Regions from separate parts of the Oerskovia sp. 140933 genome, predicted to be linked through region 3. Evidence: riboswitches for the same ligand, from Rfam matches in the RefSeq annotation. Region 3 holds a riboswitch; each other region holds the start of a gene.
The links. Region 3 has a riboswitch for S-adenosylmethionine ahead of NHG27_RS18165 (rhodanese-like domain-containing protein). Riboswitches for the same ligand answer to the same signal wherever they lie in the genome.

Region 1 (3,232 bases), on a different contig from region 3:
CGAGGAGGCCCCGTGCCCGACGGCGGACCCGAGCTCGGCCTCGACGTCCAGCGGGACCGGGGTCGGCTCGGTCTCCGCCTGTACCGCCTCTGCAGGCGACGCGGGCGACGCGGGCGGCGTCGCGGCCTCGGGGGCGGGCGCGGTCGCAGCCTTGCCCGACGAGCCCGACGAGCGGCCGGACGACTTGCGGGTCGTGCTGCGGTTCGAGCTGTTCGAGGAGCGCTTGCGCTCGACGGGCTCGTCAGGGATCTCGACGCCCTCGAGGCGGTCGTAGAAGAGGAACTCGTCGCACGCGGGGGGAAGCAGCTTCGAGGTCGAGTTCTCGACGCCGATCCCGATCACGCGCTTGTTGAGCTCGCGCAGCTTGTGCACGAGGGGTGAGAAGTCGCTGTCCCCCGTACACATGACGAAGGTGGAGATGTACTCACGCTCGAAGGCCATCTCGATCGCGTCGACGACCATCTTGATGTCGGCGGCGTTCTTGCGCGAGGCCCCCATGCGCTGGGGCATCTCGATGAGCTCGACCTGGTGGCGGGTCAGGGAGCGGCGGTCCTCGTCGAAGTACGACCAGTCGGCGTAGGCGCGGCGGACGACCACCCGGCCGCGCGCGGCGAGCGCGTCGGCGATCGGCTTGAAGTCGAAGGTCATCCCGCCCAGGTGGTCGCGCGCGCCCAGCGCGAGGTTGTCGTAGTCGAGGAAGACGGCCAGACGTTCTTCGGTGTCCATATCCGCCAGGGTATGGCCCGCGCAGGCCGAATGCCCATCCGCCGCGGCGGCCAGCGCGTCAAGGTCCCCTGCGGCCGGAGCGTCGGCACGACGCGGCCACGCCGACCGACGACGTGCGCCCGTCCGGGGGCGCCCGACAGGCGTACGTTGGGAGAGCACCCGCAGGACCGACGAAGCGCCTTGCAGACGGGGACGAGACCGCCAAACGGGTCGATTTCCCGCTCCCAGACCCTTCTGTCTCACGATCCGAGCAGAATCTGGCTCAGATCATGGATTCCCCCTACGATCGTCAACACCATCCAGAGCGGTCGAGAGTCCTGGCTCGTTGACACCGCAGCAACCCCCCAACGGAAGCCTCCCGCGGGTACGGGTGCTACAGCCAGGTTCGATGGAGCGATTCATGACCGAGGCATCTTCCTGCGCCACCCCGCACACCGGGGTACTGCGCACCGCACCCTGCACGAGCCGTGCGGCCACCGCTGCAGCCACCGTCCGAGCGCCCCTGGCGGCCGCACGATGAGCATCGTCGACCTGGGGCACTTCGGGCACGAGGCGCCGCGACCCACGGTGTCGTTCGAGCTCATGCCCCCGCGCCGTCCCGACGCCGCGCCCAAGTTCTGGGAGACCGCGCGCCGGCTCGTCGCGACGTCGCCCGACTTCGTGTCCGTCACGTACGGCGCGGCCGGCACGGACCGCGAGACCTCGCGCCGCGTCATCAGCCAGCTCCTGCACGGCACGCCCGTGCTGCCCATCGCGCACCTGACCTGCGTGGGCGCGTCGCGCGAGGACGTCGAGGACGTCATCACCGACTTCCTCGAAGCGGGCGTGCGCAGCTTCCTCGCACTGCGGGGGGACCCTCCGCGCGACCAGCCCGACTGGCGCCCCGGCGAGGACGGCGTGCGGTCGAGCGCCGAGCTCGTGGCCCTGCTGCGCGAGGTCGAGGCCGCTCGCTGCGCCGCGAGCCCGAGCATCGCCCTGCGCGGCGCGGCGCGCCCCCTGACCATCGCGGTCGCGACGTTCCCCGACGGCAACCTCGCTGCGGGCACGAGCCGGACGCAGGAGGTGCGCCGCCTGTGGCAGAAGCAGCAGGCGGGCGCGGACTTCGCGATCACGCAGCTCTTCTACGAGGCCTCGTCGTACATCGACTTCGTCGCCGAGGCGCGCGCCGCCGGGGTGACCATCCCCATCCTCGCGGGCCTCCTGCCCATGACGGACCCGGCCCGCCTCGCGCGCGTCGAGGAGCTCACGGGCGTCCCCGCACCGCGCCGGATCGTCGAGGCCCTCGAGGCCGAGGCCGACCCGGCCGCGCGCCACGCCCTGGGCATCCGGCACTCGGTCGCGCTCGCGCGCCAGGTCCTCGCGGCCGGCGCGCCCGGCCTCCACATCTACACCTTCAACAAGCACCAAGCCGCTCTAGACCTGCTCGAGGGAGTCGACCTCGGCGGTGGGGTAGCGGGAGACGCCGGCGGCGTCTCGTCCCGCACCCCCGACCTGGCCAGCGGGCCGTGGGTCTCCGGCACTCCCCTTCCCTCCGCCGAGCCTGCCCTGGGCAGCTCCTCGGTCTGACCAGTTCAGAGGTATTCACCCATGAGTGCACCCACCTTCCCGTCCGGTTCCGTCCTCGGCTACCCCCGCATCGGCCCGCGCCGCGAGCTCAAGAAGGCCGTCGAGTCCTTCTGGGCCGGCCGGATCACGGCCGACGAGCTCGAGGCCACGGCCTCGGCGCTGCGCGTCGCCGCCGCGAAGCGCCTCGTCGACCTGGGCCTCGACGCCACGTCGGGCGCCGTGCCCGGCTCGTTCTCCTACTACGACCAGGTGCTCGACGTCGTCGCTCTCCTCGGTGCCGTCCCGTCGCGTTTCGCGTCGCTCACCGACGAGAAGGGCGCGCTGGACCTCGCGGGCTACTTCACGGTCGCGCGCGGCGCCGGTGAGGACGCCCCGCTCGAGATGACCAAGTGGTTCGACACGAACTACCACTACCTGGTCCCCGAGATCGGCCCCGAGACCCCCGTCCGTCTCGCCGACGACCGCGTCGTGCGCCAGTTCGTCGAGGCCAGGGACGCGGGTGTCGTGACGCGGCCCGTCGTCGTCGGGCCCGTGACGTTCCTCGCGCTGTCGAAGGCCTCGGACGACGCGCCCGCGGGCTACTCGCCGCTCTCCCGCCTCGCGGACGTCCTGCCCGTGTACGTCGAGCTGCTGCGCGCCCTGGCCGCGGCGGGCGCACCGTGGGTGCAGCTCGACGAGCCCGCGCTCGTGTCCGACTCGGTCGACGTGCCGGCTGCCGAGGTCCACGCCGCGGTCACCGAGGCGTACCGGGTGCTCGCTTCCGAGCTCGCGGTGGGCACCGAGCGCCCCGCGATCCTCGTGGGGGCGCCGTTCGGCGGGCTCGTCGGCCCCGGGGAGGACGGCCTCGCGCTCCTGGCCGCGACCGACGTGGAGGCGATCTCGCTCGACCTCGTCAAGGGCGCCGTCCCGGCGGGCCCCGTCGCGGGCCTGGCGGACAAGA
Region 2 (3,232 bases), on a different contig from region 3:
GTGGCGCGCGGCAGGGCAACGCGTCGGTCCGGTGGACCGTCGGCCACCCCCCCCGGCAAGGACCGGGCGAGCCAGGGCCTCAGAAGTCTCCGAAGCCGCCGAGGTCGCCGCCGCCGAAGTCCCCGAAGCCCCCACCCAGGTCGCCCGCGCCTCCGGCCTCGGTGAAGCCGGGCTCGCCGCCCGCCGTCTCGGCCCCGGCCTCGGTCGCCCCGGGGTCACCCTCGGTCGCGCCCGGGTCGCCGGCGCCAGAGGTGCCGCCGTCGCCCGCGAAGTCCGCCGTCGGGTCGCCGAACATCGGCCCGAACATCATGTTCGCGACCGCCGAGCCGATCACGACGCCCGCGATGGTGCCGAGCATGCTCGAGCCGATCATCGAGCCCATGCCCGGCGCGCCCTGCCGACCCCCGAACGACCGCTCGAGGGTCCCGGGGTTGCGCATCTCGGCGCGGGTCGCCATGCGGGCGAGCGACTGCGGGTCGTCGGAGGTCGCACGCTCCGCGGGCGGCACCTGCTGGCCGAGGTCGGTCAGGACGCGCCGGCGCTGCTCGGGGGTCAGCCTCTCGAACGCCTCGGCGTGCGCCTGCTCGACGGCCTCCGGGGGAGCGGTGCGCAGCAGGTACCGGTAGCGGTCGATCGCGACGTCGTCCTCGCTGCGCGCAGGCCCGGTGGGTGCGAGGGGTGGTGTGCCGTACGCGGGGGACTCGTGGCCGTCGTAGGTCGCGTGGCGGCGCGGCATCCCGTCGTCCTGCGGGGCGCGGCCGAGGAGGCGGTCGAGGAATCCCATGAGCGTGTCCTTTGGTCGAACCGGGCGCGGGCGGGTGCCCACACGGGTTCAACGCGGTGCCTGGCCCGTGCGTTCCGTCGAGGGCGCGATCCGGCCGCGACCCGCCCGGCGAGCCAGGGCGGGACCACGCGCTCAGCGCGGGGCGGGTTCCGGCACGTGGCCCACCCCGCCGAGCAGCCGGACGTTGAGCGTGCTGAAGCCGACCTCGAGCGCGTGGTACTGCTCGTGCACGCGCACGCCCTGCCCGGCAGCGAGGTCGAGCGCGGTGTGGTGCCACACCCGGCACGCCCCCTCGCCGGTCGTGTACTCCACGACGACCTCGGCACCGGCGTCGACCGACCGCACCGCGAGCACGACCCCGTCGCGCCAGCCCCAGGGCCGGTTGCGGAGCATGCGGCCGTGGAGGGCGTGCAGGAGGTGCCCGGGGCCGAACTGGCGGCACACGACGGACGGGGGGCAGGCGGCAGCGGAGGCTGCCTCACGGTCCACGACGCGCTCGGCCATGGTGCTCCTTCTCTCCGTGCCCGACGGCGGAGCTCCCCCGCGTGCGGAGACCTCGCCCGGGACAGCCCCGGGTGAGGGGCACGAGGAGGTGCGCTGCGGCGTCGGGCCTCGCTCTTCCCCCACGGACGCGGGGGCGGGTCTTCCTCCGGGAGCACCGTGCGCGATCACGCGGTTGCCGGACCAGCACGCCGGAGGGCGGTTCGCTGGTCCTCTGGACCGTTCTCAGTTCTACCACGGCGTCACGGACCGAGCACGGGGGCTCCTGGTCCTGGACGCACGAGTGCCCCCGACCGGCGAACCGGTCGGGGGCACTCGATCAATGATCAGGTTCGCCCGGAGGCGAGTGAGATCAGAGCGGGCGGATGTTCTCCGCCTGCGGGCCCTTGGGGCCCTGCGTCACGTCGAACTCGACGCGCTGGTTCTCCTCGAGCGAGCGGAAGCCCTGCGTCTGGATGGCGGAGTAGTGCGCGAACACGTCGGCGCTGCCGTCCTCAGGTGCGATGAAGCCGTAGCCCTTTTCGCCGTTGAACCACTTCACGGTTCCCAATGCCATGGGGATCTCCTTCTAGAGTTTCAAACAGCTCCATGATCTGGAGCCGAACATCACGGTGTTCGTCGTCAACTCTTGGGTAACAAGGTTCGCGGTGGCATGGGGCCGTTGCGCAAGGACAAGCGAGGCACTGCAATCTCACCGGCTACGGTACAGGGGGAAGTGCGACTGTGCTAGCCCTGGGAGGTAACGAGTCAAGCACGCGTGTCGCCCAACAGGGTCAGGGGCCTGCAAAACGGGCACCGGCACGAGCACCGGACCCGGACCCCGCGTGGCGTCCGCGACGCCCCGCCGAGCGTCCGCCACCGAGGTGAGCACGCCGTCGAACCGGGGGATCACCCCAGGTCCGACGCCTGCGAGAGGCCCGACCCGCCGTCGGGGACGGTTCTGCGAGGCGCCGGCTCACGGCACGCAGGGTCGACGACCCGTTGCGCCAGGAGAGGACACTGGTCACAGCATCGCGCATCCGGCGCCCCGCGGGCACGGCGACCACCGGTCCGGGCACGGCCGGTCGTGCCCCGGCGAGCCCTGCCGCGTCGGGTGGAAGCCCCCGCGGGCGCCCGGTAGAACTGGAGGATGGTGTCTCCCACGCAGGTCCCCGACGTCCTCCTGAACAACGGTGTCGCCGTCCCGCAGGTCGGGCTCGGTGTCTTCAAGGTCCCCGAGGACGCCACGCAGCGCACCGTCGAGCTGGCCCTCGAGGCCGGGTACCGGCACATCGACACCGCAGCCGGCTACTACAACGAGGCCGGTGTCGGGGCCGCGCTGCGCGCGACCGGGCTGCACCGCCGCGAGATCTTCGTGACGACCAAGCTCCGCAACGGCGACCAGGGCTTCGAGTCCGCGCTGCAGGCGTTCGAGGACTCGCGCGAGGCGCTCGACGTCGAGGTCGTCGACCTCTACCTCGTCCACTGGCCCGTCCCCAGCAGGGGCCTCTACGTCGAGACCTGGCGAGCCTTCGAGAAGCTGTACGCCGACGGCGCCGCCCGCGCGATCGGCGTCTCCAACTTCCTGCCCGACCACCTCGCGCGGCTCCTGGCAGAGACCGACGTCGTGCCCGCCGTGAACCAGATCGAGGTCCACCCGACCTACCAGCAGCGCGCGACGCAGGACGCGACCCGGGCCGCGGGCATCGCGGTCGAGGCGTACTCACCCCTCGGGCGCGGCACCGACCTCGACGCCCCCGCGGTCACCTCGATCGCCGAGACGCACGGCGTCACGCCCGCCCAGGTCGTCCTGCGCTGGCACCTGCAGCACGACCGGATCGTGATCCCCAAGTCGGTCGACCCCAGGCGCATCGCGACGAACATCGACCTGTTCGGCTTCGAGCTGACCGCCGGCGAGGTCGCGGCGATCGACGGCCTCGACTCCGACGTCCGGCTCGGCTCCGACCC
Region 3 (3,232 bases):
GACGGCGGCACGACCCTCCGGCCCCAGCTTGCGGTGCGTCGTGGTCGCAGGGTGCGTGATGAGGGACTTGGCGTCACCCAGGTTGTTGGAGATGTCCACGATCCGCAGCGCGTCGAGGAACTGGAACGTGCGCTTCTTGAGGAGCTCGGGGTCCGTGCCCGGGTCGTCGGCGCCGGGCACGTCGAGGTTGAACGTGACGACCGTCCCGCCGCCGCTCTGCTGGGCCTTGGCGAGCTCGACCTGCGGGTGCGAGGCGAGGAACGGGTAGCGCACGGCCGTGATGCCGGGCAGCTCCTCGAGCGCGGTCGCGACCTGGAGGGCCGCGGCGTTCTGGGCCTTGACGCGCACCGACAGGGTCTCGAGCCCCTTGACCAGGACCCACGCGTTGAACGCGCTGAGCGAGGGACCGGTGTTGCGGATGAACGTCTGGACCGGGCCCTTGACGTACTCCTCGGAGCCCAGGATGGCGCCGCCGAGCACGCGTCCCTGGCCGTCGATGTGCTTGGTCGCCGAGTACACGACGACGTCCGCGCCGAGCTCGAGCGGCTTCTGGAGGACGGGCGTCGCGAACACGTTGTCGAGCACGACGACCGCGCCCGCCGCGTGCGCGAGGTCGCTCACGCGGCGCACGTCGATCACGTCCTGCATGGGGTTGGACGGGGTCTCGAAGAAGACGACGTCCGCAGGGGTCGACAGCGCCTCCTCCCACTGCGACAGCACGTGGCCGTCGACGTAGTCGGTGCGCACGCCCCACTTGGCGAAGATCTCGTCGAAGATCACGAGCGAGGATCCGAACAGTGCGCGGGCCGCCACGATGCGCGACCCGGAACCGACGAGCGCCGCGAGCGAGGTGAAGACTGCGGACATGCCCGAGGCCGTGGCGTAGCAGGCCTCCGCCCCCTCGATGAGGCGCAGTCGCTCCTCGAACGTGTGCACGGTCGGGTTGCCGTAGCGCGAGTAGATGAAGCGGTCGACCTCGCCCGTGAACGCGGCCTCGGCCTCGGCCGCGCTCCCGTAGACGTAGCCCTGCGTGAGGAAGAGGGCCTCGCTCGTCTCCTCGAACTCGGAGCGGGCGTGGCCACCGCGCACCGCGAGGGTGTCGGGTCGCGCCGAGCGGGGGAGCGGACCGCGGCCCGAGCCTCCGGGGATCCCGGCGGGGATGCGCAGGACGCCGTCGCCCGTCGCGGCGCTCACGACTGCGTCCAGGGGAGACCGGCGGCACGCCAGCCGTCGGCGCCGCGGTGCCCGGCGGTGTCGAGCGCTCCCTCGAATCCCTCGAGGACGTTGTACGCGGGGCCCAGGCCTGCGGCCGTCGCAGCCTTGGCCGCGCCGATCGACCGCGCTCCGGAGCGGCAGAGGAGGACGACCGGTCGCTCGGGCGTCACGCCTGCCGCGCGGAGGTCCGCGACGAACGACGCGTTGGGGCGGCCCGCGACGTCGACCCACTGGGTCAGGACCGGCTCCCGGCCCGTCGAGGACAGGTCGGGGACTCCGACGAACCGCCACTCGGCGTCGGTGCGGACATCGACGAGGACGGCGCTCGGGTCGTTCTGGAGCAGGGTCCACGCCTGCTCGGGCGTGAGGTCGCCCGCGTAGCCGTCGGCGGGTCGGGCGGGAGGGACCGGTGCAGCGGTCGCGCGGTCGGGGGAACTCATGGTGATCCTCCATCGGTCGTGGCGGTAGCACCCTCGCCCGTCACCGGGGGGTTGCTGCGGCGTCATCGTGCCAAGTCACTCAGCCGCTCTGGATGGTTGCGTCGGATCGTACGTCACCGTGACCACGGAATGGAATGGACGTCTCGCAGGGTGGTCGGGGTAGGTTCTGCGCATGAACCGCTTCCCCGAGCCGGACCAGGACGCAACCGACCAGGCCGAGGATGTCCTGGCCGGCGGGAACTCGACCGTGGTCGTGCGACGCGGCGACACCGTGCGACGCACCGCCGGGCCCTGGACGCCGACCGTCCAGGCGTTCCTGCGCCACCTGCGCGCGCACGGCATCGCCGAGGTGCCCGAGCCGCTGGGGACCGACGGCCAGGGGCGCGAGGTGCTGTCCTACCTCCCGGGCGAGGTCGCGAACTACCCCCTTCCCCTGTGGGTCTGGGACGAGTCCGTGCTCCGGGGCGCGGGGGAGCTCCTGCGGCGCGTGCACGACGCGAGCGTCGGTTTCCTCGCCGCGGGCGACGCGCCCGCGCCACCCCTCTGGCAGAGCGCACCGCACGAGCCCGCTGAGGTCGTGTGCCGCAACGACGTCGCGCCGTACAACCTGACCTTCCGCGACGGCGCCGTGGTCGGCCTCATCGACTTCGACACCGCGAGCCCGGGCCCCCGGGTCCGGGACCTGGCGTACCTGGGCTACCGGCTCGCGCCCTTCGTGACGGACGCCGAGGGCGGGGAGGGGAGCGGCGTCGTCGGGCGCCTGGATCCTCTTGCGCGGCTCGATGTGCTGGTCGAGGCCTACGGGGTGCCGTACTCGCGCCGCGACGTCCTGGCCGCGATGGCCTCGAAGCTCGACGAGCTCGCGGCGTACACGGACGGGCGCGCTGCGGACACGGGCCGGAACGACTTCCTGGACCATGCGGCCATGTACCGGGCCGACGCGCGCCGGGTCGAGGCGCTGGGCGTCGCGTCCCGGTAGTGACCGTCCTGCCCGCCTGACAGACCGTGCTGACCACCATCCGAGACGCCCTGCCCACCAGTTGACACGCTCTGTGGGCCTCGCCCATCCTGGACACCAGGTCATGAGTGCCAGCGCAAAACCCCGGTTTGCTGGCCGGCAACCCTCCTCCGCGGTGGGGTGCCCCGGGTGACGACCAGGTCCCTCTCTATCAGGAGGGGGGCAAGCGCGGAGGGGCCGGCACGGCGAACTCCGACGACCACCGGAGGACGTGCCATGAGCGCACACGCAGTCATCGAAGCCCCCACCTCGTGTGCCGTGCTGCCCGTCGTGGGCAGCGACACCCTGGTCCCGCTCGTCGACGGGCGCAGCGTCCCGTACGCGAACCTCGACGTCGCGGCGTCGGCCCCTGCGCTGCAGGTCGTGGCCGACCGCGTCAACGAGGTCCTGCCGCTCTACGCGAGCGTGCACCGCGGCGCGGGCTACCTGTCGCAGGTGTCGACGGCCCTCTACGAGTCGGCACGTCGGACCGTCGGGGACTTCGTGGGCGCGCGAGAGGACGACGTCACGGTCGTCACGCGCAACACCACGGACTCGCTCAACCTCCTCGCGGGCTGCG

Region 1: another riboswitch for S-adenosylmethionine. It lies ahead of NHG27_RS15990 (methylenetetrahydrofolate reductase); the one in region 3 lies ahead of NHG27_RS18165 (rhodanese-like domain-containing protein).
Region 2: another riboswitch for S-adenosylmethionine. It lies ahead of NHG27_RS13835 (hypothetical protein); the one in region 3 lies ahead of NHG27_RS18165 (rhodanese-like domain-containing protein).

Annotation. Positions count from the first base shown of each region.
Region 1 is NZ_JAMXIO010000036.1:12,144-15,375, reverse strand. It holds gene NHG27_RS15995 (NYN domain-containing protein) at 1-726, opposite strand, end outside; SAM riboswitch class I at 1,019-1,121, shown strand; gene NHG27_RS15990 (methylenetetrahydrofolate reductase) at 1,243-2,292, shown strand; gene metE (5-methyltetrahydropteroyltriglutamate--homocysteine S-methyltransferase) at 2,314-3,232, shown strand, end outside.
Region 2 is NZ_JAMXIO010000026.1:54,192-57,423, forward strand. It holds gene NHG27_RS13830 (hypothetical protein) at 80-784, opposite strand; gene NHG27_RS13835 (hypothetical protein) at 917-1,288, opposite strand; SAM riboswitch class IV at 1,394-1,506, opposite strand; gene NHG27_RS13840 (cold-shock protein) at 1,638-1,841, opposite strand; gene NHG27_RS13845 (aldo/keto reductase) at 2,415-3,232, shown strand, end outside.
Region 3 is NZ_JAMXIO010000052.1:11,931-15,162, forward strand. It holds gene NHG27_RS18160 (O-succinylhomoserine sulfhydrylase) at 1-1,167, opposite strand, end outside; gene NHG27_RS18165 (rhodanese-like domain-containing protein) at 1,191-1,655, opposite strand; SAM riboswitch class I at 1,662-1,754, opposite strand; gene NHG27_RS18170 (phosphotransferase) at 1,828-2,634, shown strand; SAM riboswitch class IV at 2,734-2,848, shown strand; gene NHG27_RS18175 (aminotransferase class V-fold PLP-dependent enzyme) at 2,890-3,232, shown strand, end outside.